Regions from separate parts of the Citrobacter sp. MNAZ 1397 genome, predicted to be linked through region 2. Evidence: predicted binding sites of a transcription regulator. Region 2 holds the regulator's gene; each other region holds the start of a gene.
What was found. The regulator Fur, encoded in region 2, represses iron uptake genes when iron is present. The targets are predictions, from matches to a motif close to ATAATAATGAGAACNACTATCAA.
Positions count from the first base shown of each region.

Region 1: fes (enterochelin esterase) is a predicted target of Fur. The motif match lies at 3,691-3,713, and genes of this name have one in related genera.
Region 3: bfd (bacterioferritin-associated ferredoxin) is a predicted target of Fur. The motif match lies at 1,602-1,624, and genes of this name have one in related genera.

Region 1 covers NZ_JAKIVH010000001.1:2,657,606-2,667,894, forward strand. Annotated here, with positions in the region: gene entF (enterobactin non-ribosomal peptide synthetase EntF) at 1-2,178, opposite strand, end outside; gene L2097_RS12505 (MbtH family protein) at 2,189-2,392, opposite strand; gene fes (enterochelin esterase) at 2,418-3,638, opposite strand; gene L2097_RS12515 (TonB-dependent siderophore receptor) at 3,888-6,143, shown strand; gene entD (enterobactin synthase subunit EntD) at 6,194-6,856, shown strand; gene L2097_RS12525 (D-ribose ABC transporter substrate-binding protein) at 6,974-7,915, shown strand; gene L2097_RS12530 (DUF2291 family protein) at 7,929-8,537, shown strand; gene L2097_RS12535 (sugar ABC transporter ATP-binding protein) at 8,537-10,063, shown strand; gene L2097_RS12540 (ABC transporter permease) at 10,065-10,289, shown strand, end outside.
Region 2 covers NZ_JAKIVH010000001.1:2,555,822-2,566,110, reverse strand. Annotated here, with positions in the region: gene nagE (N-acetylglucosamine-specific PTS transporter subunit IIBC) at 1-1,506, shown strand, start outside; gene glnS (glutamine--tRNA ligase) at 1,685-3,352, shown strand; gene chiP (chitoporin ChiP) at 3,747-5,147, shown strand; gene chiQ (ChiQ/YbfN family lipoprotein) at 5,165-5,500, shown strand; gene fur (ferric iron uptake transcriptional regulator) at 5,596-6,048, opposite strand; gene fldA (flavodoxin FldA) at 6,338-6,868, opposite strand; gene ybfE (LexA regulated protein) at 7,018-7,311, opposite strand; gene ybfF (esterase) at 7,443-8,216, opposite strand; gene seqA (replication initiation negative regulator SeqA) at 8,399-8,947, shown strand; gene pgm (phosphoglucomutase (alpha-D-glucose-1,6-bisphosphate-dependent)) at 8,972-10,289, shown strand, end outside.
Region 3 covers NZ_JAKIVH010000003.1:451,243-461,531, forward strand. Annotated here, with positions in the region: gene fusA (elongation factor G) at 1-220, shown strand, start outside; gene tuf (elongation factor Tu) at 291-1,475, shown strand; gene bfd (bacterioferritin-associated ferredoxin) at 1,659-1,853, shown strand; gene bfr (bacterioferritin) at 1,924-2,400, shown strand; gene L2097_RS19345 (prepilin peptidase) at 2,420-2,869, opposite strand; gene rpsJ (30S ribosomal protein S10) at 3,239-3,550, shown strand; gene rplC (50S ribosomal protein L3) at 3,583-4,212, shown strand; gene rplD (50S ribosomal protein L4) at 4,223-4,828, shown strand; gene rplW (50S ribosomal protein L23) at 4,825-5,127, shown strand; gene rplB (50S ribosomal protein L2) at 5,145-5,966, shown strand; gene rpsS (30S ribosomal protein S19) at 5,983-6,261, shown strand; gene rplV (50S ribosomal protein L22) at 6,276-6,608, shown strand; gene rpsC (30S ribosomal protein S3) at 6,626-7,327, shown strand; gene rplP (50S ribosomal protein L16) at 7,340-7,750, shown strand; gene rpmC (50S ribosomal protein L29) at 7,750-7,941, shown strand; gene rpsQ (30S ribosomal protein S17) at 7,941-8,195, shown strand; gene rplN (50S ribosomal protein L14) at 8,357-8,728, shown strand; gene rplX (50S ribosomal protein L24) at 8,739-9,053, shown strand; gene rplE (50S ribosomal protein L5) at 9,068-9,607, shown strand; gene rpsN (30S ribosomal protein S14) at 9,622-9,927, shown strand; gene rpsH (30S ribosomal protein S8) at 9,961-10,289, shown strand, end outside.

The sequences.
Region 1 (10,289 bases), 100 kb from region 2:
AAGCGCTTCGCCGCTGCAAAACACCTTGTTTAACGTGCGACAACTTTCCTGCGCCGTTTCTGGCGTCAGGGATGAAACAAACGCCGCCAGCATGGACGGGACAAAGTGCGTGGTGGTCACGCCAAAGTGGGCGAAAAAGCGCTGCAATGCCTGCGGATCACGGTGTGCATCCGGCTCCGCCATCACCAGTTGCGCACCCGCAATAAACGGCCACCAGAACTCCCACACGGAGACATCAAAACTGCACGGTGTCTTTTGCGCCACCACATCCTGTGCGTCCAGCGGATAGTGGTTTTGCATCCACAGCAGACGGTTAACGATAGCCGTCTGCCCGACCATCACCCCTTTCGGACGCCCGGTAGACCCGGAGGTAAAGATGATATAGGCAGTGTGGTGCGGGCGGGACAGCGCCAGAGGTTCACCGTCTGTCACCGTAAGCGGCGCGGTGTAGCAAAGGTGAGTCAGGTCAGGCAGATCGCTAAAACGCGCAAGCTGGTCATCCGAAGTGATGAGCAGGCGCGGCCGGGAATCTTCCAGCATCATGCGCAGCCGTTCGTCCGGATAGCCGGTATCCAGCGGCAGCCAGGCAGCTCCGGCCTCAACAATGCCATGCAGCGCCAGCGTCAGGAACACGGAGCGCGGTAGCGCGACAGCAACGCTGTCACCGGGCTTCACGCCACGCTCACGCAGAAGCTGCGCCAGCGCCACCACCTGCTCGCGCATCTCCCGGTAACTAAACTGCCAGTGCGCATCGGCGAGCGCAGGGGCATCCGGCGTTCGCGCCGCCTGCTCTGCCACCAGTTGGCTGAGAGTGGTCGCGGGCAACATCATGCCGGTATCGTTGATATTTTCGATTCGCTGCCACTCAGCCGGCGCGATCAATTGCGCCTCGCCGCAGCGCAGCGTCGGATTTGCGGCAAACTGGCTCAGCAGGCTGTGCAAACGGGCGACATGGTTATTGAGCACACTTTCATCGTAGCGGCTGCGGTTAGCCAGCACGTCCAGCGTCAGGCCGCCCTCTTCATCCGGGAAGAGCGCAATCTCCAGATCGTTGACCGGCCCCGTCGCCAGGGTGTGGGTTTGCCCGGCAATCCCGTCAACGTCCAACAGGTAATCAAACATTTTAACGTTAAAGACCGGGCCAAAGAGCGGCTCATCTCCGGTCGCACGTCCCGCATCACGCAGGATTTGCTCAGCGTCATAGCGCTGATGGCGGCGCATCTTTTTCAGTTGCCCGGCAAGCGCGTTGGCCAGTTCAGCCAGGGTTTGCGTCTCGTCGATGTGTACACCAAGCGGCAGCACATTGAGCACCGGCCCGGTCGCGGTCAGTGCCGCTGAGCCCATACGGCGCATAAAAATAAACCCGGCGGCATAATCGAGCCGCCCGCAGAGCCGCCCTAACCACAATGCCACCAGCGCTAAGGCCAGGTCGGAGGGCTGGCACGCGCTCGCGGCCTGGGTCAGGCGACGGAATGCAGCGCTGTCCAGAGACATTTTCAGGCGCAGGATATCGATCGTCGCCGCGCGGCCCGGTAGCGGTGCAGGCGACAGGGAAACCGGTGCGGGTAGTAAGCGTTTTTGCTCCGCCCAGAAGGCTTTGTCTCGCTGCCAGGCGTCGCTCTGCTGATAGCGCTGATACTCCTCCACCACCTCTGCAAAGGGAGTAAACGGTGTCGGAGGCATCGCCTTGCCTGCGCGCATCGCACGGTAAATAGCGGCTATCTGGCGGGTAATGGCAGGGAAACTAAAGCCATCTACCAGCAAATGGTGATAACGCTGATACCAGTACCAGCGCTGGTCAGCAACCTGAATCAACTGGTGACAGAACAGAGGCTTACCGCTGTCCACGCGAAGTTCCTGCGCCAGATCGGCCTGCATTAACGTCAGCGCGCTCGCGTTCGGGTCGGCGTGATGGCGAACATCAATGCACTGCGGCAGGGCAAATACGCCTTTATCATCCACATGCTGCCAGACCTCGCCGTTGTCTTCCGTAAAGCGCATACGCAGGGTGTCGGCCTGCGCCAGACCTTCTACGATGGCCTGAGCCAGCAACGGCGCGTCCAGTTCGCCGTCCAGTTCAACATAGTGGGCCACGCTCCAGGCGTTGGGCAGGGTGGAGAGTTTTTCTGCCATCCAGATCCCAGGCTGCGCCGCCACGAGGGGTAAACGTGCGGTCATTCACATCTCCTTAGCTGGCGTGGTGCGCCGGGGTTAACGTCTGCCAGTGGGCTTTAAGCCACTCGTTACATACCTCCTGCGAGGCGGGCTGGCAAACTACGCGCCAGCCTTGCGGTAATGCGCACGGCTGTGGCCACAGGCTGAATTGCTGCTGCGCATTTTGCAGAATATAAAATTGCCCTTGCGGATTATCGAAGGGATTGCTGAATTCCATACCTGGCTCCTGTCGTAAATTGCGCTTATCGCCCGGCGCGAGTCAGCGGTTGCCAGAGGGTCATAAGCCCTTCGGTCAGCCCGCCGCGCCAGCAAAGCGCATCATGTCCGCCGTCAACCTGACGCCAGAAAACCGTCTGCTGTGGATGTTGTAATTGGGCATACAGGGCCTGATTGGCCCGAAAAATGAGCGGCTCGCGCACGCCAGCTTCCAGCACAATGCGCAACCCTTGCGCCGTGAGTTCGCCGCGTTTGAGTTGTTCGATGATCAGACCATCTTGCTGCCCGTCGCGCGTTGGCCACCAGAAGGAGCCCGACTGGCTCAACACGCAGCCAAAACGCTGCGGCCAGTTCAAGGCGGCATACAACGATGACAAACCGCCAAAACTTTGTCCGGCCACCACCGTGCGACCAGCATCATCACTAAAAGGGGTTATTGCACGCACGTGCGGCAATAACTCCTGCTGAACCGCCAGCCAGAAATCAGGATTACAGGGCAGTTCCTGGCTGCGGTGGGCCATATCAATCACATCGATAAGCACATAGACCGCAGGCGGCAACAACCCCTGCGCAGTCAGGGCCGCCAGCGCAGGCCAGACAGGCATGCTTTCAGCCCAGAACTGGCCATCAAGCAGTATCGCCAGCGGACGCTCAGCGCTGTGGTCATCACCGGTGGCATACACCCATACGCGGCGCTGGTTATTCAGGCGATGGCTGTGCCATGTCATCTCTGTCGCCGGAGTGTATGGCGTAGCGGGCAGATCCCAGCCTGGCTGAGGCGGTGCGCCTGGCATCGCCAGCGGCGACACGGGATGGCCTCGCCCGCCACGCCAGCAATGGGAATTAAGCGGATCGGCAATGGCGCGTGGCAGCAGCTTGCGCCAGCCTTCGCGCAGCGCCGCGCGGTCCGGAGGAGTCTGGGTAAGAACCTGCGGTGAGAAGTCGTCAGCATGGTCGGAGGGGATCAGGCAATAGCTTCCGCGCCAGCCTGATTCCAGTCGCGTTTGCCAGTACCAGACATCCGTTCCGGGTATGCGAGCCAGTGATTGCGGCGTCGCCTGTTGATGATGGTCGGTAACACCCGTGATATAAATCCAGACACGTTGGATCCGCGAGGTGGTTTCTGTACCCGCCGGGTCACGCCACCAGAAGGTAACCTCATACTTGCCTTCGCTCTCCAGACGCCACTCTGGTCCCTCTTTTGTTTGCCACCAGGCCTCGCTTCCCGCTATCGACGTCAACGCCATAACCTCATTTTATCTGTGGAAACTTTTGCTTGCAGATTAAGAAATATTGATAATATTATTGATAACTATTTGCATTTGCAATAGCGTATTGTCGCGCTTTGGCGAGCGCGTCTTTCATTATCACAATGCCCTCGTTTGCGGTTTTCTCAGGATGAGCCCCTTTGCAAATGAATGGCAATGGCATGCCGTATTCCTTACCCGCTGGGAAAAGGAACTACCGGGAATGCGGCAAAAAAAGCAGGAAAAACAATGAAAAATAACATTCGTTCCCTGACCTTATTGGTCAATCTGGGGATTTACGGCGCTGCTTTGCCGGCTTTCGCGGCAGAGACGACGACCAGTGACACAGACAGCCATGATGACACCATGGTAGTGACCGCCGCGCAGCAGAATTTGCAGGCGCCGGGGGTGTCTACCATCACCGCTGATGAGATTCGTAAAAACCCACCCGCCCGTGACGTTTCCGAAATTATCCGCACCATGCCCGGCGTTAACCTGACGGGGAACTCCACCAGTGGTCAACGTGGTAACAACCGCCAGATCGATATCCGTGGTATGGGGCCGGAAAATACCCTGATCCTGGTCGACGGAAAACCGGTCACCAGCCGCAACTCCGTGCGTCAGGGCTGGCGCGGCGAGCGCGATACCCGTGGCGATACCAGTTGGGTACCGGCAGAGATGATCGAGCGTATTGAGGTTATTCGTGGCCCGGCCGCCGCGCGTTATGGCAACGGTGCCGCAGGCGGCGTGGTGAATATCATTACCAAAAAACCGACTGACCAGGCCTGGCACGGTTCCTGGAACAGCTATTTCAACGCGCCGGAACACAAAGACGAAGGCGCGACCAAACGTACCGACTTTAGCCTGAACGGCCCGCTGGGCGGCGATTTCAGCTTCCGTCTGTACGGTAACCTGAATAAAACGCAGGCCGATGCCTGGGATATCAACCAGGATCACCAGTCGCAGCGAACCGGTATCTACGCCAACACTATGGCCGCAGGGCGTGAAGGGGTGGAGAACAAAGATATTAACGGCGTGGTGCGTTGGGATTTCGCGCCGCAGCAAGCGCTGGAGTTTCAGGCCGGTTACAGCCGCCAGGGGAACCTGTACGCGGGCGACACCCAGAACACCAACAATGACAGCAGTACCAACAACTATGTGAAGGAAAACTACGGCAAAGAGACCAACCGTCTCTATCGCCAGAACTATTCCATCAACTGGACGGGTGCCTGGGATAACGGCGTCACCACCAATAACTGGGCGCAGTATGAACATACCCGCAACTCGCGCCTTGGCGAAGGGCTGGCCGGCGGGCTGGAAGGTCTGTTCAACAGCGATAAGTTCGCTGATATCGATCTGGCAGACGTGATGCTGCACAGCGAAGCCAGCGTACCGTTTGAGTGGCTTATCAACCAGAACCTGACGGTGGGCACCGAATGGAACCAGCAGCGTATGAAGGACATGGCGTCCAACACCCAGGCGTTGCAAGGTGGCCCAATTGCCGGTTTCGCCAGCACGGGCCGTAGCCCTTACTCCAGCGCGGAAATCTTCTCTGTCTTCGCCGAAGACAATATGGAAGTGACCGACACCACCATGCTGACGCCGGGTCTGCGTTTCGATCACCATACGGTAGTCGGCAATAACTGGAGCCCGTCGCTGAACCTGTCACAAGGCCTGGGCGATGACTTTACCCTGAAAATGGGGATCGCCCGTGCCTATAAAGCACCAAGCCTCTACCAGACGAACCCGAACTACATTCTCTACAGTAAGGGTCAGGGCTGTTACGCCAGTGGGACCGGCGTGGGCTGCTACATGATGGGTAACGACGACCTGAAAGCCGAAACCAGCATCAACAAAGAGATTGGTCTGGAGTTCAAACATGAAGGCTGGCTGGCGGGCGTGACCTGGTTCCGCAACGACTACCGCAACAAGATTGAAGCGGGCTATTCACCGTTAAGCCAGACCAAAGTCGGCAGCACCAAAACCGATATCTATCAGTGGGAAAACGTACCTAAGGCAGTCGTTGAAGGTCTGGAAGGGACGCTGAACATTCCAGTCACCGACGCGTTGACCCTGAGCAACAATGTCACGTACATGCTGCAAAGTAAGAACAAAACCACCGGTGAACGCCTGTCGATCATCCCTGAATATACCCTCAACTCAACGCTGAGCTGGCAGGTTGTGCAGGATGTTTCCGTGCAGTCCACTTTCACCTGGTACGGCAAACAACAGCCGAAGAAATATGACTACCAGGGTAATCCGGTTACCGGTTCTGCGAAGGACGAAGTCAGCCCGTACAGCATCGTTGGCCTGAGCGGCACCTGGGATGTGAACAAGTACGTGAGCCTGACCGCAGGCGTCGACAACGTGTTTGATAAACGTCACTGGCGTATGGGGAATGCCCAGACAACCGGCGGAACGACCGGCTATATGTATGGCGCAGGCGCCAATACGTATAACGAATCGGGCCGTACCTGGTATATGGGTATCAATACCCACTTTTAAGCACCAACCTTCCCTCTCCCTGCGGGGAGAGGGCGGGCGTAAGGCGACATATGCACACCGTTCACTCCACGCTAACCCTCGATTCCCACCCGGTCCATCTCATCACCTTCGACCCCGCCACCTTTGCAGAGCGCGACCTTTTATGGCTGCCCCACTATGCTGAGGTTGCCCACGCCGGACGTAAGCGTAAAAGCGAACATCTGGCTGGGCGAATTGCCGCCGTGCATGCCCTGCGCGAGTATGGTCATCAGGCCGTGCCCGGTATCGCTCCTGGCGGTGAACCGCGCTGGCCCTCCAGGCTTCACGGCAGCATCAGCCATACCGGGCAGACCGCTGTCGCCGTTGTCTCATCTGCTTATGTCGGCGTGGATATTGAGAGCGTATTCTCTTCTCAACTGAGTAAAGAGATCGCCGAAAGCCTCGTCAATGCCGAAGAATACGCATTACTACAGCGTGCCTCGCTTCCTTTTGAACAGGGGTTAACGCTTACCTTTTCAGCAAAAGAGAGTCTTTTCAAAGCGTTTTCCGCCATCGCTCTCCCCTTTCCCGGCTTTCACAGCGCGCAGCTTATCGCACTCAATGACCGCTCACTCACCCTGCGCATAACTGAGCAATTTAACCAACAATATGCAGGCATGTGCGTCGATATCCCATGGATTATGCATGCAAATCAGGTCATCACTCTGGCATCCGGCCTCCCCTCAGGATCGTGATCGTTTTCTCCTTTTAAGAAATTTGCTGCACAAACGATAGACAGTTCGCGATTGCCGTTTTATCGTTAACTTGAATAATAAATCATTATTGAATATATATTCAATGTGGAGAAAAAGATGAAAACGACCCTACTGAAATCTGCTGTACTGGCTTCCCTGATCGCCGCATCCGGCTCGCTGTTTGCCGCCGATAACGGCCTGATCGCCATTATTACCCCCTCACACGACAACCCCTTTTTTAAAGCGGAAGCGGACGGCGCGGCGGCAAAAGCTAAAGAACTTGGCTACACCACCCTCGTGGCTTCCCATGATGATGACGTTAATAAACAGAACCAGTTGATCGAAACGGCCATCGCCCGCAAAGCCAAAGCGATCATCCTGGATAACGCCGGGGCTGACGCTACGGTTGGCCCACTGGAAAAAGCCAAAGCCGCAGGGGTACCGACATTCCTGATTGACAGGGAAATCAACAAAACCGGTATTGCTGTGGCGCAAATCGTCTCTAACAACTACCAGGGCGCACAGCTTGGCGCGCAAAAATTCGCCAAATTGCTGGACGGTAAAGGCAAGTATGTCGAACTGTTAGGTCGTCAGTCTGACACCAACGCCAGCGTCCGCTCGCAGGGCTACCACGATGTGCTGGATGATTTCCCGGATATGAAAATGGTGGCGCAACAGACCGCGAACTGGAGCCAGACCGAAGCCTTCACCCGTATGGAAGCCATTTTGCAAACCAACCCGGACATCGTGGGCGTTATCTCCGGGAATGACACCATGGCGCTGGGCGCTGAAGCCGCGCTGAAAGCCGCCGGAAAAACGAATGTCATTGTGGTGGGCTTTGACGGCAGTGACTACGTGCGTGACTCCATCATTAACAAAGGCAACATCAAAGCCACCGTGTTGCAGCCTGGCTGGCAACAAGCGCAAATGGCGGTCGAACAAGCCGATTACTACCTGAAAAACGGCAAAGCCCAGAAAGAAGAGAAACAGTTGATGGACTGCATGCTGATCGACGAAAGCAACGCCAGCAAACTGAAAATGTTCAACCTGAGCAAGTAACAGCGGAGATGTTATGTCGTTAAAACAATGGGGTGCTGCATTCATAGGGTGCACCACCCTGTTGCTGACGGCCTGCACGGTGGTGGATCTTGATGAAAACGGCAAGCCGATAATGCCTGCCGATCCGAATGCGAAAGCCAGCTTCGACAACATGACCCCACAGCAGATCGCGCAACAAACATGGCAAGAACGCGTCATTGACGCCGCTCACAAGCATGCGTTGGACGCCACCACACTCACCACACAAATGAAGGCATCAAGCAGCCAACCCCAGAGTGTTTTTGTGCAACTGACAAGCCGGGTTGAACGTGTTGATCTCAGCAATGAGCGCGAACAAAAGCTGGTCATAATCTTCAACGGGCAGCCGCTGGAAGTGCAGACGGGGCCGGTTATTCAGGGCAACGCCATTCGCGACGCCACCGGTTTTAAATTTGAAGACTTTACCAACCAGGTTCAGTTTGCGCAGTTATCGCGGGCTTACAACCGTGAAGCGATAAAACACCTACCCAAAATTGATGACAGTTGGGCGGGCAAACAGGCCACCGTACTGATGGCCGTCACATTGACTGGCGGTAAGGCAACCCAGGCCGCAGCACTGGAGTTGAAACAGGAGGCACAGTAATGAGCGATGTACCTGTGGATGACATTATCCTGCGCACGCGTGGGGTGTCGATGCTCTTTCCCGGCACCGTGGCGCTGGACAATGTGGATTACAACGTCTGGCGCGGCAAAGTGAACGTGATCATCGGTGAGAATGGCGCAGGGAAATCCACCCTGATGAAAATTCTTGCCGGTGTGCAGCAACCGAGCCTGGGTGAAATCGAACTGAACGGTAAACCGGTACACATTTCCAGCACCCGCGCCGCTGCCGCCTTAGGTATCGGCATGGTGCACCAGGAGCTGAATCTGTTTGAAAACCTCAATGTGGCCGAGAACATTTTCCTGGGACGCGAGCTACAAAAAGGGATTGCCCCTATCGACGAAGCCGAACAGGAAAAACGAACGGCGGAGCTGTTAAAGCGCCTCGACCAGCCTATTTCTCCCAAAGAACTGGTGGGAAATCTGAAAGTAGGCCAGCAGCAACTGGTGGAGATAGCCAAAGCGCTGGCAGAAGACGCGGACATTTTGATCCTCGACGAACCCACGTCGGCACTGAGTAAAACGGAAGTGGAAATCCTCTTTCGCGTGATCCGTGAACTGACCCGCCAGGGGGTGTCGATTATCTATATTTCGCATCGCCTGGAAGAGTTAATGGCGATTGGTGATGTGATCACCATTTTGCGCGACGGCAAGTTTCAGGCTGAAGCGAAAGTCTGCGACATCGACGTGCCGTGGATCGTCCGCGAAATGCTCGGCAGCGATCCGGTCAGTAATTTTCTGAAACCGGGACGCACCTTTGGCGCACCGGTGCTGGAAGCAGAGCACATCACCTGCGTGAACAGCGCGGGCAATGCGGTGGTGGACGATGTGAGTTTTAAGGTGCACAGCGGCGAAATTGTCGGCATTTACGGTCTGATGGGCGCGGGAAGGACGGAGCTGTTCGAATGCATGCTCGGTACCGAACGCAACTATCTGGGCAAATTATGGCTCGACAGTAAACCCGTGCCACAGCGGCTGGCCACGGCGGATCGCATCCGCATGGGGATGAGCCTGGTACCGGAAGACCGCAAACGTACCGGTATCTTCCCGATATCGTCGGTGGCGACCAATCTGACCATCGCCAGCCTGTGGCGGCGGTTACAGCGTGGGATCACCATTTCGCAAAAAGAGGAGCAGGCGGTGGTAGCCAGCACCATTGGTAACCTGTCGATTAAAGTCTCGACGCCGGACGTTGAAATTCAGGCGCTAAGCGGCGGTAACCAGCAGAAGGTGGTGATTGGCCGCTCGCTGTTGACCAACCCGAAAGTTCTGTTTCTGGATGAACCGACACGCGGCATTGACGTGGGGGCGAAAGCCGACGTCTTCCGCATGATGGTGCAGCTCTCCGAACAGGGGATCGCAGTGGTCTTTTCCACCTCCGATCTGAAAGAAATCATGGCGGTATCTGACCGCATTCTGGTGATGTCCGGCGGCAAACTCACCGCCGATATCGTGCGCGATCGGGCCGAAGAATCGGCGCTGGTAACGGCAAGTGCTCAGGGGTTCTGATATGAAAACAACACAATCTGTGGCAGTGGCCCCGCGCACAAGCGCATCGCTGTCACGCGAAAGCATTCTGCTTCTGCTATTGAAGCTGCGAACTTTTATTGCGCTGTTCCTGATTGTTGGCTTCTTTACCGCCACGGTGCCCGGCTTCCTGTCAACGGGGAGCCTGGTGATCATGATTAAACATATTGCTATCAACGCCTTCCTGGCGCTGGGCATTACGTTTGTC
Region 2 (10,289 bases):
GTCTTTAGCGGCCTGGTAGGTTTTGGTGAGCACATCCAGAAACTGGGTTCTGTCGGTGCGGGCGTCTACGCTTTCTTCAACCGTCTGCTGATCCCGATCGGTCTGCACCATGCGCTGAACTCCGTTTTCTGGTTTGACGTTGCCGGTATTAACGATATTCCTAACTTCCTGGGTGGCGCGCAGTCTATTGAAGCAGGCAAAGCGGTTGTTGGGGTTACTGGTCGTTACCAGGCTGGTTTCTTCCCGATCATGATGTTTGGTCTGCCAGGTGCAGCACTGGCGATTTACCACTGCGCGCGTCCGGAAAATAAAGCCAAAGTCCTCGGTATTATGATGGCAGGTGCGTTTGCCGCCTTCTTTACAGGTATCACTGAACCGCTGGAATTCTCCTTCATGTTCGTGGCACCGGTGCTGTATTTCATTCACGCTGTTCTGACCGGGGTTTCTGTCTTCATCGCCGCGACTATGCAGTGGATTGCCGGTTTCGGCTTCAGTGCTGGTCTGGTGGATATGGTGCTGTCATCCAAAAACCCGCTGGCCGTACATTGGTACATGCTGATTCTGCAAGGCCTGGTGTTCTTCGTCATTTACTACGTAGTGTTCCGTTTCACGATCCTGAAATTCAACCTGCTGACCCCGGGTCGTGAACTGGCGGTTGCCGGTGACGAAGCGGATGGTCAGGATGTGAATGTCAGTACTGCTTCCGAGCAGGATGTGACCGGGCTGGCGCGTCAGTACATTGCTGCTGTCGGGGGTTCCGCAAACCTGACCGGTATCGATGCCTGCATTACACGTCTGCGTCTGAGCGTAAAAGACTCTTCCTTGGTTAACGAAGCGCTGGCTAAACGTCTGGGTGCGAGCGGAGTTATTCGTTTGAATAAAACCGGCGTACAGGTCATTGTTGGTTTTGCAGCAGAAAAAATTGCGAATGCGATGAAAACGGCGGGTGATGTTCCGGCGGCAGGTGCTGCGACTCCGGCTCCGGTTCCGGCTCCGGCAGCCGCAAGCGCAGTTAAGCCGCAGGCCGTCCCGAATGTCAGCGCTGCGGTGATTGCTGAGCTGGTCTCCCCGGTAACCGGGCAGGTAGTTTCTCTGGATGAAGTGCCGGATGAAGCGTTTGCCAGTAAAGCCGTTGGTGATGGCGTAGCGGTAAAACCGACAGAGAAAACGGTTGTTGCACCGGCAGCGGGCACCATCGTGAAAATCTTTAATACCAACCACGCCTTCTGCCTTGAAACGGAAAAAGGCGCGGAAATCGTTGTCCATATGGGGATCGACACCGTTGCGCTCGGTGGTCAGGGCTTCACGCGTCTGGTCGAAGAGGGAGCAACCGTTGTGGCAGGTCAGCCCATCCTGGAAATGGATCTGGAATACCTGAACGCGAATGCTCGTTCAATGATCAGTCCGGTGGTGTGCAGCAACATCGATGATTTCTCTGGTCTGGTTATCAAAGCGCATGGTTCCGTTGTCGCGGGGCAAACGTCGTTGTACGACATCAAAGGCTAATGATGTAATCTGAACCAGAAATAGCCATAAGCGGCAGGGGATCTTCCTCTGCCGCTTTTTTTTGCATGAATTAAAGTATTCCGTTTTGTATCTATTTTCCGTAACTAAAGGTTGTCTCTGAGGGCCGCTTATAAGATCATGTGCAGTTATATGTTGTTTACGCCTTGAGGAATTTACGATGAGTGAGGCTGAAGCCCGCCCGACTAACTTTATTCGTCAGATCATTGATGAAGATCTGGCTACTGGAAAGCACTCTACTGTTTGTACCCGTTTTCCGCCTGAGCCGAATGGTTACCTGCATATCGGTCATGCGAAATCCATCTGCCTGAACTTTGGTATCGCGCAAGATTATCAAGGGAAGTGCAACCTGCGTTTTGATGACACCAACCCGGTAAAAGAAGATATCGAGTACGTTGAGTCCATCAAAAACGACGTGCAGTGGTTAGGCTTCCACTGGTCAGGCGATGTGCGCTATTCCTCTGATTATTTCGATCAATTGCACAACTATGCTGTTGAGTTAATCAGCAAAGGCCTGGCCTATGTTGACGAACTGTCCGCTGACGAAATCCGTGAATATCGCGGTACGCTGACGGCCCCGGGTAAAAACAGTCCGTATCGCGATCGTACGGTTGAAGAGAACCTCGCACTGTTTGAAAAAATGCGAGCCGGTGGCTTCGAAGAAGGTAAGGCGTGCCTGCGTGCGAAGATAGACATGGCGTCGCCGTTCATCGTGATGCGCGATCCGGTGCTCTACCGCATTAAATTTGCTGAACATCATCAGACGGGCAACAAGTGGTGCATCTACCCGATGTATGACTTTACCCACTGCATCAGCGATGCGCTGGAGGGGATCACCCACTCCCTGTGTACGCTGGAATTCCAGGATAACCGTCGTCTGTATGATTGGGTGCTGGATAACATCACCATTCCGGTTCACCCGCGTCAGTACGAGTTCTCTCGTCTGAACCTGGAATACACCGTCATGTCCAAGCGTAAGCTGAACCTGCTGGTGACCGACAAACACGTTGAAGGCTGGGATGACCCGCGTATGCCGACCATTTCGGGCCTGCGTCGTCGTGGCTATACTTCCGCATCCATCCGTGAGTTCTGCAAACGTATTGGTATCACCAAACAGGACAACACTATTGAGATGGCTTCACTGGAGTCGTGCATCCGTGAAGATCTGAATGAAAATGCGCCGCGTGCGATGGCGGTTATCGATCCGGTTAAGCTGGTTATCGAAAACTATCCTCAGGGCGCCAGTGAACTGGTTTCGATGCCAAACCATCCGAACAAGCCGGAAATGGGCAGCCGTGATGTTCCATTTAGCGGTGAAATCTGGATCGATCGCGCCGATTTCCGTGAGGAAGCCAACAAGCAGTACAAACGTCTGGTACTCGGTAAAGAAGTTCGTCTGCGTAACGCCTATGTGATTAAAGCTGAGCGTGTTGAGAAAGACGCGGAAGGTAATATCACCACTATTTTCTGTACCTTTGATGCCGATACGCTGAGCAAAGATCCGGCAGATGGTCGTAAAGTGAAAGGCGTTATTCACTGGGTGAGCGCATCACACGCGTTGCCGGTTGAAATTCGCCTTTACGACCGGCTGTTCAGCGTGCCAAACCCGGGAGCCGCGGAAGATTTCCTGACCGTTATGAACCCGGAATCGCTGGTCATTAAGCAGGGCTTTGCTGAGCCGAGCCTCAAGGGCGCTGAGGTGGGGAAAGCGTACCAGTTTGAGCGCGAAGGTTACTTTTGCCTCGACAGCCGCCATGCTACTGCGGATAAACTGGTATTCAACCGCACCGTAGGTCTTCGCGATACCTGGGCTAAAATCGGCGAGTAATCCCGCCTGATTCTCGTGCATAAAAACGCTGCCTCGTGCAGCGTTTTTTATTTCTCGATTAAAAATAAGTTCCTGCTGGCTTTTTACTTTTCTGAAATTTCGTTTTAATTTTATCCAATCATCTTTTCAGTTATTTATTGATAATTTAGTTTAAGTTCATTCAGGTTCCGCGCTATGCAAGCCAGTGACAGACTAACAATAAATCTGTGTGGTTCGTCATAATCCCCGTAATTCCTTCATGCAAAGGCTTGATAATTCGCGTCGCGAAAAATATGCTTACAAACGATAGATATAGAAACATTTTCTATAACTGTCAGTAATATTTCATTTTTTTTATTTATTGCTGTCTGCATTTGCGCAGCACTTTTTATGTTTTCGTCAAAGAGGAACACTCATGAACGCGTTTAACGCTAAACGTAAGGCGTTAGCGTTGGCTATTGCCTGCGCCACCGCATTACCAGGTTTAACTTTTGCTCCTTCCGTCAGCGCTGCTGGTTTTGTCGATGACGCTACGCTCACCGGCGGGATTTACTACTGGCAGCGCCAGCGTGACCGTAAAGATGTCACCGATGGCGATAAATACAAAACGAACCTGTCGCACTCCACATGGAATACGAACCTCGATTTCCAGTCTGGTTATGCTGCCGATATGTTCGGTATTGATGTCGCGGTCTTTGCAGCGATTGAGATGGCTGAATCCTCAGAAAGCGGACATCCGAATGAAATCGCATTTTCCAATAGCCACAAAGTGTATGACGAAGACTGGGCCGGCGATCGTAGCGGCGCAAGTCTCTATACAGCCGCAGCGAAATTTAAATATGGTCCTGTATGGGCGAGGGCAGGGTATATCCAGCCAACCGGGCAAACTCTGCTGGCATCAAACTGGAGCTTTATGCCGGGTACCTATCAGGGGGCGGAAGCCGGCGCAAAACTGGATTACGATGATAACGGCGCGCTGAGCTTCTCGTATATGTGGGCCAATGAATACAAAGCGCCGTGGTATAACGAAACGGATCATTTCTACCAGAACGATGGCGTGAGTAAAATCGACTACGTCCACTCTCTGGGCGCATCGTACGATTTTAAAAACAACCTTCTCCTTGAAGCCGCATTTGGTCAGGCACAAGGTTACGTTGATCAATACTTTGCCAAAGCCAGCTATAAGTTTGACGTCATAGGGAACCCGCTTTCCACCAGTTATCAGTTCTATGGTTCGCGCGACAAGGCCGATAACAACACCATCAATGATATTTACGACGGCACCGCGTGGTTACAGGCGCTCACCTTTGGTTATACGGTCGGTCCGGTGGATTTACGCCTTGAGGGAACCTGGGTCAAAGCCGATGGTCGCCAGGGCTATTTCAATTCACGTATGACGCCACGGTATGGCTCTTCCAATGGTCGCCTGGATATCTGGTGGGACAACCGTTCTGACTTTAACGCCCATAACGAGAAATCCGTCTTTGTCGGCGCCATGTATGACCTGAAAGGCTGGAATCTGCCTGGTTGGGCGGTTGGCGCATCGTACGTCTATGGCTGGGATGCCAAACCGTCTACTGTCTCCTCTGGCGACAAATACTACGATGCGGGCAACGCCATTAAAGAGTCAGCGTATAGCCTCGACCTGCTTTACACCGTGCAGGAAGGGATGGCAAAAGGCACGTTATTCAAGTTGCACTTCACCCAATATGATAACCATTCCAATATTCCGAGCTGGGGTGGTGGATATAACAACATCTTCCAGGACGAACGTGACGTGAAGTTTATCGTCATTGCGCCGCTGAATATTTTCTAATACCAGGGAGTGCCATGATGATGAAACCAATATTACTTGCCCTGCTAACGTTGGGACTTGCCGCCTGTGTGCAACAGCCGCAGGCGCCAAAGGAAGATGCGCGATTAAAAGAGGCTTACAGCGCCTGTATTAATACGGCAGAAGGTTCACCGGAGAAAACGGCGGCGTGCAGAAGCGTACTGGATGTTCTGCGCAAAGAGAAAGCACACCAGCAATTTGCGGAGGAAGAGAGTGTGCGCACGCTGGATTATCAGCAATGCCTTGAAGCGACGCATACCGGAAACGGGCAGGCGGTGAAAACCCGTTGTGACCAGATCTGGCAGGAGATTCATCACCATAACGCGGTAAATTAACCGTATCAAAGGCTCGCTTCGGCGGGCTTTTTTATGCGGTAAAGTCAGAAATAAAAAAGCCAACCCGGAGGTTGGCTTTTTTACGAAGCTGATGATTATTTCTCAGCGGCTTCGTGCGCGTTTTCGTCAGTACGGCAGTCGCCTTCGGCGCAATGGCCATAGAGGTACAGACTGTGGTTAGTCAGACGAATACCGTGTCTGGACGCGATCTCACGCTGACGCGCTTCAATAGAGTCATCACTGAACTCAATCACTTTGCCGCAATCCAGGCAAATTAAGTGATCGTGGTGATGCTGCTGGGTCAGTTCAAAGACGGACTTACCGCCTTCAAAGTTATGGCGGGTCACGATCCCGGCATCATCGAACTGGTTAAGCACACGGTACACCGTCGCCAGCCCAATCTCTTCGCCCATGTCGATCAGGCGCTTATATAAATCTTCCGCACTGACATGATGGTTCTCCGGCTCCTGAAGCACTTCCAGGATTTTTAACCGAGGAAGCGTGACTTTCAGGCCGGCCTTCTTTAATGCGGTATTGTTGTCAGTCATGCGGAATCTGTCCTGTTGCTAAACGATTCACTTCCCGTTGGGAAGCTACAAGGAATGCACCTGGGATAATGCGTCTCATTATAGAACTGCCATGCCTGAATGAAAACTGCAAGTCCTCAAGTAAAGTAAGCTTATAAAACGTGGTAGCGTCAACAAAGTCCTTTGTGTTACCCGTTTTAATCAGGGGTCATTGTACAGCGCTGGAGAAAAAAGTTAAAAAATTGTAGCAATTATTTCCATCGCTTTTATCTATTAATCAGGCGCAACCAGCAGGTTGCGCCAAACAACATCAGGCATTGATGATGTCATTCAGATGAAGTTCTTCGGAAATCTGTTTCACCCATTTATCGACACGGCCAGCGGTCAGTTCAGGCTGACGGTCTTCATCAATAGCAAGGCCAACGAAGTGGTTGTCGTCTGCCAGACCTTTGGACGCTTCAAAATGGTAACCTTCGGTCGGCCAGTGGCCTACGATGGTTGCGCCGCGCGGTTCAATGATGTCGCGGATAGTGCCCAACGCATCACAGAAATACTCTGCATAGTCTTCCTGATCGCCACAGCCAAACAGGGCAACCAGTTTGCCGTTAAAATCGATATCTTCCAGCGTCGGGAAAAAGTCATCCCAGTCACACTGTGCTTCACCATAATACCAGGTCGGGATGCCAAGCAGCAGGATGTCGTAACCTTCAAGATCCTCTTTGCTGCTTTTAGCAATGTCATGCACATCGGCAACATCTTTACCAAGTTGAGCCTGGATCATCTTTGCGATGTTTTCGGTATTACCGGTATCGCTGCCGAAAAAAATGCCTGTGATTGCCATGAGTAAAATAACCTCTTGAAACTTAATGATATGGTGGTGGCGATTGGCCCACGGATAAGGGCAATCATAGCAGATCAGAGAAGCACGCGGAAACTGCAATCACGCAAGACTGCACTCTGTGCAACATGAAAGTGAATTTTTGCGATAATTCAGAGGATTTCCTGGCTGTTCAGCGCGTTAAGCTGAGCCAGTAACATCTCTTCAATCAGTTCGCTGCGGCTCATTTCCCGCGCATCCGCCAGCGCGTTTAATGCGTCGACAGCCTCGGCGTTGAGTTTTAATTCGACGCGTTTAAGCCCACGAACCTTATCGCGTTTAAGCTGATTGCGCTTATTCACGCGCAATTGCTCGTCGCGAGAGAGCGGATTGGTTTTAGGACGTCCCGGGCGACGTTCATTCGCGAACAGATCTAATGTCGTGCGGTCCGTTTGTTCTTTAGCCATGATTTAAGAATACTACGGGAAGTACAAGCAATCGGGTCATAGCCCGGGCTGATTAGCGCGCCATCATACATCAGCGATGCGGACACGCCAACGACCGGGCGCTTTCCGACAATCGGTCGCCGGGTTTTTAATCAGTTTGTCTTTTCAGCGAGATAACGACGGATGGCGCGCAGAACCGCTTCCGGCTTTTCTGCATGCACCCAGTGCCCGGCACCGGCAATGACATGCGCGCGTGCCTGCGGGAACTGTTGCAGCAGGTCGTCACGATACTGTTCGCTGACATACGGCGATTTACCGCCGGGGATAAAAAGGGCGGGGTGATCCCAGGCTGGCACAGTTTCCCACCCCACAATATGGGGATACTGATCCCACAACGCGGGCACATTGAAGCGCCACTTGCCATCAACAAACGACTTGAGCAGGAACTGAATCACCCCTTCTTCATTTATATGTTCGCGCATGACGGCGGCGGCCTGCTGGCGCGTGGTGGCACTGGCGTCGGTCACCGCATTGATGGCGGCAAAGATCTCGTCGTGACGGCGCACGTGGTAATGGACCGGGGCAATGTCGATAGCGACGAGCTTGTCGATGCGTTCTGGCGCCAGCGCGGTAAATGCCATCACCGCTTTCCCCCCCATGGAGTGACCAACGAAGGTCGCGCGTTCTATACCATGGGCATCGAGGGTATCAAGTAAGTCCTGCGCCATCAGCGGATAATTCATCTCCGGTGACCGTCCGGAAAGGCCGTGATTTCGCATATCAACCTGAATAATATCATGGTCATTGACGAGGTCGCGGGCAAGTACGCCAAGGTTGTCCAGGCTACCAAATAAACCGTGAACCAGCACGATGGGGGAATTGTTGTGCGATTGTTGTGCAGATTGCGCTCGGGTATTCAATTTCATGGCAAAGTTCTTTTTTTCGCTCTTTCGGATTAAGGTATTATGTTGAACATTCTGCCGTCCGGCTGCAAGGTTTTGACACATTCTGACTTTGCCGCCATCCTGGTTTGACGCTATCCGCTGTTGGGATTTGACTTTATAATCTCAATAACTTGTATTCAGATTAGACACTGCACTGGATTAAGATGAAAACGATCGAAGTTGATGATGAGCTCTACAGTTATATTGCCAGCCATACAAAGCACATTGGCGAGAGCGCATCCGACATTTTACGGCGCATGTTGAAGTTTTCCGCCGCTCCGCAGCCAGCTGCCGCTGTTCCACTCGCGAAAGAGACCCCCGCACCTGTTACGGTTGAAGAAGTAAAACCGGCTAATACGGCGAAAGACAAAGTCCGCGCGGTGCGTGAACTGCTCCTTTCTGATGAGTATGCAGAGCAGAAAAAGGCCGTTAATCGCTTTATGCTGGTGCTGTCTACACTGTACGCATTAGATAAAAAGGCTTTTGCAGAATCCACTGAGTCTCTGCATGGCCGCACCCGCGTATACTTTGCGGCTGATGAACATACCCTGTTGCAAAACGGCAATCAGACGAAGCCAAAACAGGTGCCTGATACCCCGTACTGGGTTATCACTAACACGAATACGGGTCGTAAATGCAGCATGGTGGAGCACATCATGCAATCAATGCAATTCCCGACGGAGTTGATTGAAAAGGTTTGCGGCACAATTTAATCCTTGCATAAAAAGGACCAGGCAATGGCTAACCACGAACGTGCAGGGCAACCTGCGCAACAGAGCGATTTAATTAACGTCGCCCAGCTTACCGCGCAGTACTATGTGCTGAAACCGGAGATCGGCAATGCTGAGCACGCGGTAAAATTTGGTACGTCAGGTCACCGCGGAAGCGCGGGGCGTCACAGTTTCAACGAACAACACATTCTGGCAATTGCTCAGGCTATCGCCGAAGAGCGTGCCAAAAACGGTATCACCGGTCCGTGCTATGTTGGCAAAGATACCCATGCCCTGTCCGAACCTGCGTTTATCTCTGTTCTGGAAGTGCTGGCGGCAAACGGTGTTGATGTGATCGTGCAGGAAAATAACGGCTTCACGCCGACCCCTGCGGTGTCCAATGCCATCCTGGTACACAACAAAAAAGGTGGCGCGCAGGCTGATGGTATCGTCATTACGCCTTCACATAACCCACCGGAAGACGGCGGTATTAAATACAATCCGCCAAACGGTGGCCCGGCGGATACCAACGTGACCAAAGTGGTTGAAGACCGCGCTAATGCGCTGCTGGCTGACGGTCTGAAAGGCGTGAAACGCATCACTCTGGATGCCGCACTGGCGTCCGGTCACGTAAAAGAGCAGGACCTGGTACAGCCGTTTATCGAAGGGCTGGCTGATATCGTCGATATGGCGGCGATTCAGAAAGCGGGCCTGAAACTGGGCGTGGATCCGCTGGGGGGTTCCGGTATTGAATACTGGAAGCGTATTGCTGATTTCTACAAGCTTGATCTGACCATCGTTAACGATCAGGTTGATCAAACCTTCCGCTTTATGCACCTCGATAAAGACGGTGTTATCCGCATGGACTGCTCCTCTGAGTGCGCCATGGCTGGTCTGCTGGCGCTGCGCGATAAGTTCGATCTGGCCTTCGCCAACGACCCTGACTATGACCGTCATGGTATCGTTACACCTGCGGGGCTCATGAATCCGAACCACTACCTTGCTGTCGCGATTAACTATCTGTTCCAGCATCGTCCGCAGTGGGGCAAAGACGTCGCGGTAGGTAAAACCCTGGTTTCCTCCGCTATGATTGACCGCGTGGTCAACGATCTTGGTCGCAAACTGGTTGAAGTACCGGTTGGTTTCAAATGGTTTGTTGATGGCCTGTTCGACGGCAGTTTCGGCTTCGGTGGCGAAGAGAGTGCAGGGGCATCCTTCCTGCGTTTTGACGGCACGCCGTGGTCGACCGATAAAGACGGGATCATCATGTGCCTGCTGGCAGCGGAAATCACCGCTGTCACCGGGAAAAACCCGCAGCAGCACTACGACGAGCTGGCCGCACGTT
Region 3 (10,289 bases), on a different contig from region 2:
TGGTGACTTGAGCCGTCGTCGCGGTATGCTGCGCGGTCAGGAATCCGAAGTGACTGGCGTTAAGATCCACGCTGAAGTACCGCTGTCTGAAATGTTCGGATACGCAACTCAGCTGCGTTCTCTGACCAAAGGTCGCGCATCGTACACTATGGAATTCCTGAAGTATGATGATGCCCCGAACAACGTTGCTCAGGCCGTAATCGAAGCCCGTGGTAAATAAGCCGCAGGGTTAAAACCAAAGTCCCGTGCTCTCTCCATAAGGGGGGAGCACTATAGTAAGGAATATAGCCGTGTCTAAAGAAAAATTTGAACGTACAAAACCGCACGTTAACGTCGGCACCATCGGCCACGTTGACCACGGTAAAACTACTCTGACTGCTGCCATCACTACCGTTCTGTCCAAAACTTACGGTGGCCAGGCTCGTGCATTCGACCAGATCGATAACGCGCCGGAAGAAAAAGCACGTGGTATCACCATCAACACCTCTCACGTTGAATACGATACTGCGATCCGTCACTACGCACACGTAGACTGCCCGGGCCACGCCGACTATGTTAAAAACATGATCACCGGTGCTGCGCAGATGGACGGCGCGATCCTGGTTGTTGCTGCGACTGACGGCCCGATGCCGCAGACTCGTGAGCACATCCTGCTGGGTCGTCAGGTAGGCGTTCCGTACATCATCGTGTTCCTGAACAAATGTGACATGGTTGATGACGAAGAGCTGCTGGAACTGGTTGAAATGGAAGTTCGTGAACTTCTGTCTCAGTACGATTTCCCGGGCGACGACACACCGATCGTTCGTGGTTCTGCTCTGAAAGCGCTGGAAGGCGAAGCAGAGTGGGAAGCGAAAATCATCGAACTGGCTGGCCACCTGGATACCTATATCCCGGAACCAGAGCGTGCGATTGACAAGCCGTTCCTGCTGCCGATCGAAGACGTATTCTCCATCTCCGGTCGTGGTACCGTTGTTACCGGTCGTGTAGAGCGCGGTATCATCAAAGTAGGTGAAGAAGTTGAAATCGTTGGTATCAAAGATACTGCGAAATCAACCTGTACCGGCGTTGAAATGTTCCGCAAACTGCTGGACGAAGGCCGTGCTGGTGAGAACGTTGGTGTTCTGCTGCGTGGTATCAAACGTGAAGAAATCGAACGTGGTCAGGTACTGGCTAAGCCGGGCACCATCAAGCCGCACACCAAGTTCGAATCTGAAGTGTACATTCTGTCCAAAGATGAAGGCGGTCGTCACACTCCGTTCTTCAAAGGCTACCGTCCGCAGTTCTACTTCCGTACAACTGACGTGACTGGCACCATCGAACTGCCGGAAGGCGTAGAGATGGTAATGCCGGGCGACAACATCAAAATGGTTGTTACCCTGATCCACCCGATCGCGATGGACGACGGTCTGCGTTTCGCAATCCGTGAAGGCGGCCGTACTGTAGGCGCGGGCGTTGTAGCAAAAGTTCTGGGCTAATTACTCGCTAATTAGTTTTGAATTGAAAAGGGCGCTAAGGCGCCCTTTTTGCTGTCTGTCCGCTGGCTTGCGTCATATTTGTTCGCATTTTTTTCCATCATCCCGGCATACAAACATCGCTGTGCTATTGTAATCATAACTATTCTCATTTAGACTTTGCGCATAAATTGAACGGGAGTGATTATGTACGTTTGTTTGTGTAATGGTGTAAGTGATAAAAAAATTCGCCAGGCTGTACGCCAATTTCATCCCCAATCCTTCCAGCAATTGCGCAAATTTATTCCTGTTGGAAATCAGTGTGGTAAGTGTGTACGCGCTGCGCGTGAAATTATGCAGGACGAGTTGTTGCAGATCCCGGAATATAAAGAAACCGCCTGAGTCTTCTGCTTTTTTTTGACTTCCCTGTAGCCCGATCTACGCTTCAATGAGTGGAAGCGGAGGGACTATAATGAAAGGTGATGTCAAAGTTATAAATTATCTCAATAAGTTATTGGGAAATGAGCTTGTCGCAATCAACCAGTACTTTCTCCATGCGAGAATGTTCAAAAACTGGGGCCTGATGCGCCTGAATGATGTGGAATACCACGAATCCATCGATGAAATGAAACACGCCGATAAATACATCGAGCGTATTCTGTTTCTTGAAGGCATTCCGAATCTGCAAGACTTGGGCAAACTTGGTATCGGTGAAGATGTTGAGGAGATGCTACAGTCCGATTTACGACTGGAGCTGGAAGGGGCGAGGGATTTGCGTGAAGCCATTGCCTACGCTGATAGTGTGCACGACTATGTGAGTCGGGACATGATGATTGAAATCCTTGCCGACGAAGAAGGCCACATTGACTGGCTGGAAACTGAGCTGGATCTTATCGGCAAGATTGGTTTGCAAAACTATCTCCAGTCACAAATCAAGGTTGAAGATTAACCATCGACCTATAAATACTTTAGTAAGCTACTATCAAACCCGCGCCCGCCAGGAATGGACCAAAAGGCAGCGGGTTTTTTATTATCTGCATATTTCTGTGTTTTAACATCATGAGGCAGGCGGTGGCTGAGGCGAGTGATGCGGCAACGAAGATAAGTAAAGGTAAGGCTTGCCAGCCATGCCAGGCACCCAACGCAGCCAGAAATTTTACATCACCATAGCCGAGTCCTTCCTGATGGCGCAGGAGGCGATATCCCCAATAAAGTGCCGCGAATCCGCTGTATCCCGCGATTGCCCCAAAGACCTTTTCCTGTAACAGCATTGGATTGAACCAGCCACAATACAACAGCCCGGCCCAGAGAAGGGGGCAGGTGAAGCGATCGGGTAGAAGACCCTGCCGGACGTCATACCAAACCAGGAAGGCATTAAGTATCAGATAAATAACCATAAAGAGAACTGTACCCGCCATTTAACCTCCGATGCTTGCTTACAGCCGAGCTTCTACGATAGCGATAAGCGGCAAAAGAGGGAGAGGTGCTTCTTGCGCACCTGCTCCAGAAAAAAATAATCGCCTTACATTGTGCTGCAAACAATGTGTGAAGCCACATGCACAGGCGTTTAATTTATAAACGCCCCTTGCGTAAATGCCAGATTTACGTATAATGCGCGGGCTTGTCGTAATTGACGGCTGGTTCGATATGAACCCTGATAGCGTATTTGGCTATCAAACAATGCTCCCAATCGGGGGGCTATGTAAGAACGGTTACACTCTCCCATCAATCGTAATGGGTATGAGGAGTAATCATTTCGTCTATAAAATAATTGGAGCTCTGGTCTCATGCAGAACCAAAGAATCCGTATCCGCCTGAAAGCGTTTGATCATCGTCTGATCGATCAATCAACCGCGGAAATCGTCGAGACTGCCAAGCGCACTGGTGCGCAAGTCCGTGGTCCGATCCCGCTGCCGACCCGCAAAGAGCGCTTCACCGTTCTGATCTCCCCGCACGTTAACAAAGACGCGCGCGATCAGTACGAAATCCGCACTCACAAGCGTCTGGTTGACATCGTTGAGCCAACCGAGAAAACCGTTGATGCTCTGATGCGTCTGGACCTGGCTGCCGGTGTAGACGTGCAGATCAGCCTGGGTTAATCAGGTCATCGAGCGATTGAGAGGTTGAAACAATGATTGGTTTAGTCGGTAAAAAAGTGGGTATGACCCGCATCTTCACTGAAGATGGCGTATCTATCCCAGTAACCGTAATCGAAGTTGAAGCAAACCGCGTTACTCAGGTTAAAGATCTGGCTAACGATGGCTACCGCGCTATTCAGGTGACCACTGGTGCTAAAAAAGCTAACCGTGTAACCAAGCCGGAAGCGGGTCACTTCGCTAAAGCTGGCGTAGAAGCTGGCCGTGGTCTGTGGGAATTCCGTCTGGCTGACGGCGAAGAATTCACCGTAGGTCAGAGCATTAGCGTTGAGCTGTTTGCCGAAGTTAAAAAAGTTGACGTAACTGGCACCTCTAAAGGTAAAGGTTTCGCAGGTACCGTTAAGCGCTGGAACTTCCGTACCCAGGACGCTACCCACGGTAACTCCTTGTCTCACCGCGTTCCGGGTTCTATCGGTCAGAACCAGACTCCGGGCAAAGTGTTCAAAGGCAAGAAAATGGCAGGTCAGCTGGGTAACGAACGTGTCACTGTTCAGAGCCTGGACGTAGTACGTGTTGACGCTGAGCGCAACCTGCTGCTGGTTAAAGGTGCGGTCCCGGGTGCAACCGGTAGCGACCTGATCGTTAAACCAGCTGTGAAGGCGTGAGGAGATAGCAATGGAATTAGTATTGAAAGACGCGCAGAGCGCGCTGACTGTTTCCGAAACTACCTTCGGTCGTGATTTTAACGAAGCGCTGGTACACCAGGTTGTTGTTGCTTATGCAGCTGGTGCACGTCAGGGTTCTCGTGCTCAGAAGACTCGTGCTGAAGTAACTGGTTCCGGTAAAAAACCGTGGCGCCAGAAAGGTACCGGCCGTGCGCGTTCAGGTTCTATCAAGAGCCCGATCTGGCGTTCTGGTGGCGTGACTTTCGCTGCGCGTCCGCAGGACCACAGTCAAAAAGTTAACAAAAAGATGTACCGCGGCGCGCTGAAAAGCATCCTGTCCGAACTGGTACGTCAGGATCGTCTGATCGTTGTCGAATCTTTCTCTGTTGAAGCACCGAAAACCAAGCTGCTGGCACAGAAACTGAAAGACATGGCTCTGGAAGATGTGCTGATCATCACCGGTGAGCTGGACGAAAACCTGTTCCTGGCTGCGCGCAACCTGCACAAGGTTGACGTACGCGATGCAACTGGTATCGACCCGGTTAGCCTGATCGCCTTCGACAAAGTCGTAATGACTGCTGATGCTGTTAAGCAAGTTGAGGAGATGCTGGCATGATTCGTGAAGAACGTCTGCTGAAGGTGCTGCGCGCACCGCACGTTTCTGAAAAAGCGTCTACTGCGATGGAAAAAACTAACACCATCGTTCTCAAAGTTGCTAAAGACGCGACCAAAGCAGAAATCAAAGCTGCTGTGCAGAAACTGTTTGAAGTCGAAGTCGAAGTCGTTAACACCCTGGTTGTTAAAGGGAAAGTTAAACGTCACGGACAGCGTATCGGTCGTCGTAGCGACTGGAAAAAAGCTTACGTCACCCTGAAAGAAGGCCAGAATCTGGACTTCGTTGGCGGCGCTGAGTAAGTCGGAGGAGTAATACAATGGCAGTTGTTAAATGTAAACCGACATCTCCGGGTCGTCGCCACGTAGTTAAAGTGGTTAACCCTGAGCTGCACAAGGGCAAACCTTTTGCTCCGCTGCTGGAAAAAAACAGCAAATCCGGTGGTCGTAACAACAATGGCCGTATCACCACTCGTCACATCGGTGGTGGCCACAAGCAGGCTTATCGTCTGGTTGACTTCAAACGCAACAAAGACGGTATCCCGGCAGTTGTTGAACGTCTTGAGTACGATCCGAACCGCTCCGCGAACATCGCGCTGGTTCTGTACAAAGATGGCGAACGCCGTTACATCCTGGCCCCTAAAGGCCTGAAAGCTGGCGACCAGATTCAGTCTGGCGTTGATGCTGCAATCAAAGCAGGCAACACCCTGCCGATGCGCAATATCCCGGTTGGTTCTACCGTTCATAACGTAGAAATGAAACCAGGTAAAGGCGGTCAGCTGGCACGTTCCGCTGGTACTTACGTTCAGATCGTTGCGCGTGATGGTGCTTATGTCACCCTGCGTCTGCGTTCTGGTGAAATGCGTAAAGTCGAAGCAGACTGCCGCGCTACCCTGGGCGAAGTTGGCAATGCTGAGCATATGCTGCGCGTTCTGGGTAAAGCAGGTGCTGCACGCTGGCGTGGTGTTCGTCCTACCGTTCGCGGTACTGCGATGAACCCAGTCGACCACCCACATGGTGGTGGTGAAGGTCGTAACTTTGGTAAGCACCCGGTAACTCCGTGGGGCGTTCAGACCAAAGGTAAGAAGACCCGCAGCAACAAGCGTACTGATAAATTTATCGTACGTCGCCGTAGCAAATAATATTAGAGGATAAGCCATGCCACGTTCTCTCAAGAAAGGTCCTTTTATTGACCTGCACTTGCTGAAGAAGGTAGAGAAAGCGGTGGAAAGCGGAGACAAGAAGCCCCTGCGCACTTGGTCCCGTCGTTCAACGATCTTTCCTAACATGATCGGTTTGACCATCGCTGTCCATAATGGTCGTCAGCACGTTCCGGTATTTGTTTCCGACGAAATGGTCGGTCACAAACTGGGTGAATTCGCACCGACTCGTACTTATCGCGGCCACGCTGCTGATAAAAAAGCGAAGAAGAAATAAGGTAGGAGGAAGAGATGGAAACTTTAGCTCAACATCGCCATGCTCGTTCTTCTGCTCAGAAGGTTCGCCTTGTTGCTGACCTGATTCGCGGTAAGAAAGTGTCGCAGGCCCTGGATATTCTGACCTACACCAATAAGAAAGCGGCTGTACTGGTCAAGAAAGTTCTGGAATCTGCCATTGCTAACGCTGAACACAACGATGGCGCTGACATTGACGATCTGAAAGTTGCGAAAATTTTCGTAGACGAAGGCCCGAGCATGAAGCGCATTATGCCGCGTGCAAAAGGTCGTGCAGATCGCATCCTGAAGCGCACCAGCCACATTACTGTGGTTGTGTCCGATCGCTGAGACTCTGGAGACTAGCAATGGGTCAGAAAGTACATCCTAATGGTATTCGCCTGGGTATTGTCAAACCTTGGAACTCTACCTGGTTCGCGAACACCAAAGAATTCGCTGACAACCTGGACAGCGATTTTAAAGTACGCCAGTACCTGACTAAGGAACTGGCTAAAGCGTCCGTATCTCGTATCGTTATCGAGCGTCCGGCTAAGAGCATCCGTGTGACCATTCACACCGCTCGCCCGGGTATCGTTATCGGTAAGAAAGGCGAAGACGTAGAAAAACTGCGCAAGGTCGTAGCGGATATCGCTGGCGTTCCTGCTCAGATCAATATCGCCGAAGTTCGTAAACCTGAACTGGACGCAAAATTGGTTGCTGACAGCATCACTTCTCAGCTGGAACGTCGTGTTATGTTCCGTCGTGCTATGAAGCGTGCTGTACAGAACGCAATGCGTCTGGGCGCTAAAGGTATCAAAGTTGAAGTTAGCGGCCGTCTGGGCGGCGCGGAAATCGCACGTACCGAATGGTACCGCGAAGGTCGTGTTCCGCTGCACACTCTGCGTGCTGACATTGACTACAACACCTCTGAAGCGCACACCACTTATGGTGTAATCGGCGTTAAAGTGTGGATCTTCAAAGGTGAGATCCTTGGTGGTATGGCTGCTGTTGAACAACCGGAAAAACCGGCTGCTCAACCGAAAAAGCAGCAGCGTAAAGGCCGTAAATAAGGAGCGTCGCTGATGTTACAACCAAAGCGTACAAAATTCCGTAAGGTGCACAAAGGCCGCAACCGTGGTCTGGCGCAGGGCACGGATGTGAGCTTCGGCACTTACGGTCTGAAAGCTGTTGGCCGTGGTCGTCTGACCGCTCGTCAGATCGAAGCAGCACGTCGTGCCATGACACGTGCAGTTAAGCGTCAGGGTAAGATCTGGATCCGTGTATTCCCGGACAAACCGATCACCGAGAAGCCGCTGGAAGTTCGTATGGGTAAAGGTAAAGGTAACGTGGAGTATTGGGTTGCCTTGATTCAGCCGGGTAAAGTCCTGTATGAAATGGACGGCGTTCCGGAAGAGCTGGCCCGTGAAGCCTTCGAGCTGGCAGCAGCAAAACTGCCGATTAAAACCACCTTTGTAACTAAGACGGTGATGTAATGAAAGCAAATGAGCTGCGTGAAAAAAGCGTTGAAGAGCTGAACGCTGAGCTGCTGAACCTGCTGCGTGAGCAGTTCAACCTGCGTATGCAGGCTGCAAGTGGCCAGCTGCAACAGACTCACCTGCTGAAGCAGGTTCGTCGTGATGTTGCACGCGTTAAGACTTTACTGACTCAGAAGGCGGGTGCGTAATGACCGATAAAATCCGTACTCTGCAAGGTCGCGTAGTTAGCGACAAAATGGAGAAATCCATTGTTGTTGCTATCGAACGTTTTGTGAAACACCCAATCTACGGTAAATTCATCAAGCGTACGACCAAACTGCACGTACATGACGAGAACAACGAATGCGGTATCGGTGACGTGGTTGAAATCCGCGAATGCCGTCCGCTGTCCAAGACTAAGTCCTGGACGCTGGTTCGCGTTGTAGAGAAAGCGGTTCTGTAATACAGTACGCATTCTCAATAATAAACGGTCCAGCGATGGGCCGTTTATTTTTTCTACCCATATCTAAGAAGCGGTGTTATAATGCCGCGCCCTCGATATGGGGCTTTTTAACGACCCGTTTTTAGGGTCTCAGTAGTAGTTGACATTAGCGGAGCACTAAAATGATCCAAGAACAGACTATGCTGAACGTCGCCGACAACTCCGGTGCACGTCGCGTAATGTGTATCAAGGTTCTGGGTGGCTCGCACCGTCGCTACGCAGGCGTAGGCGACATCATCAAGATCACCATCAAAGAAGCAATTCCGCGTGGTAAGGTCAAAAAAGGTGATGTGCTGAAGGCGGTAGTGGTGCGCACCAAGAAGGGTGTTCGTCGCCCTGACGGTTCTGTCGTTCGCTTCGATGGTAATGCTTGTGTTCTTCTGAACAACAACAGCGAGCAGCCCATCGGTACGCGTATTTTTGGGCCGGTAACTCGTGAACTTCGTTCTGAGAAGTTTATGAAAATCATCTCTCTGGCACCAGAAGTACTCTAAGGAGCGAATCATGGCAGCGAAAATCCGTCGTGATGACGAAGTTATCGTGCTGACCGGCAAAGATAAAGGTAAGCGCGGTAAAGTTAAGAATGTCCTGTCTTCCGGCAAGGTCATCGTTGAAGGTATCAACCTGGTTAAGAAACATCAGAAGCCGGTTCCGGCCCTGAACCAACCAGGCGGCATTGTTGAGAAAGAAGCAGCTATTCAGATCTCTAACATTGCAATCTTCAATGCGGCAACCGGCAAGGCTGACCGTGTAGGCTTTAGATTCGAAGACGGCAAAAAAGTCCGTTTCTTCAAGTCTAATAGCGAAACTATCAAGTAATTTGGAGTAGTACGATGGCGAAACTGCATGATTACTACAAAGACGAAGTAGTTAAAAAACTCATGACTGAGTTTAACTACAATTCTGTCATGCAAGTCCCTCGGGTCGAGAAGATCACCCTGAACATGGGTGTTGGTGAAGCGATCGCTGACAAGAAACTGCTGGATAACGCAGCAGCTGACCTGGCAGCAATCTCCGGTCAAAAACCGTTGATCACCAAAGCACGCAAATCTGTTGCAGGCTTCAAAATCCGTCAGGGCTATCCGATCGGCTGTAAAGTAACTCTGCGTGGCGAACGCATGTGGGAGTTCTTTGAGCGCCTGATCACTATTGCTGTTCCACGTATCCGTGACTTCCGTGGCTTGTCCGCTAAGTCTTTTGACGGTCGTGGTAACTACAGCATGGGTGTCCGTGAGCAGATCATCTTCCCAGAAATCGACTACGATAAAGTCGACCGCGTGCGTGGTTTGGATATTACCATTACCACTACTGCGAAATCTGACGAAGAAGGCCGTGCTCTGCTGGCTGCCTTTGACTTCCCGTTCCGCAAGTAAGGTAGGGTTACTTAATGGCTAAGCAATCAATGAAAGCACGCGAAGTAAAGCGCGTAGCTTTAGCTGATAAATTCTTCGCTAAACGCGCTGAACTGAAAGCTATCATCTCTGATGTGAACGCAACCGACGAAGATCGTTGGAATGCCGTTCTCAAGCTGCAGACTCTGCCGCGTGATTCCAGCCCGTCTCGTCAGCGTAATCGCTGCCGTCAAACTGGTCGTCCGCACGCTTTCCTGCGGAAGTTCGGGTTGAGCCGTATTAAGGTCCGTGAAGCCGCTATGCGCGGTGAAATCCCGGGTCTGAAAAAGGCTAGCTGGTAATTGTCACCAATTGAATCACGGGAGTAAAGACAGATGAGCATGCAAGATCCGATCGCGGATATGCTGACCCGTATCCGTAACGGTCAGGCCGCGAACAAAGCTGCGGTCACCATGCCTTCCTCCAAGCTGAAAGTGGCAATTGCCAACGTGCTGAAGGAAGAAGGTTTTATTGAAGATTTCAAAATCGAAGGCGACACCAAGCCTGAACTGGAAGTAGCTCTTAAATACTTCCAGGGCAAAGCTGTTGTAGAAAGCATTCAGCGTGTCAGCCGCCCAGGTCTGCGCATCTATAAGAAAAAAGATGAGCTGCCGAAAGTTATGGGTGGTCTGGGTATTGCAGTTGTTTCTACCTCTAAAGGTGT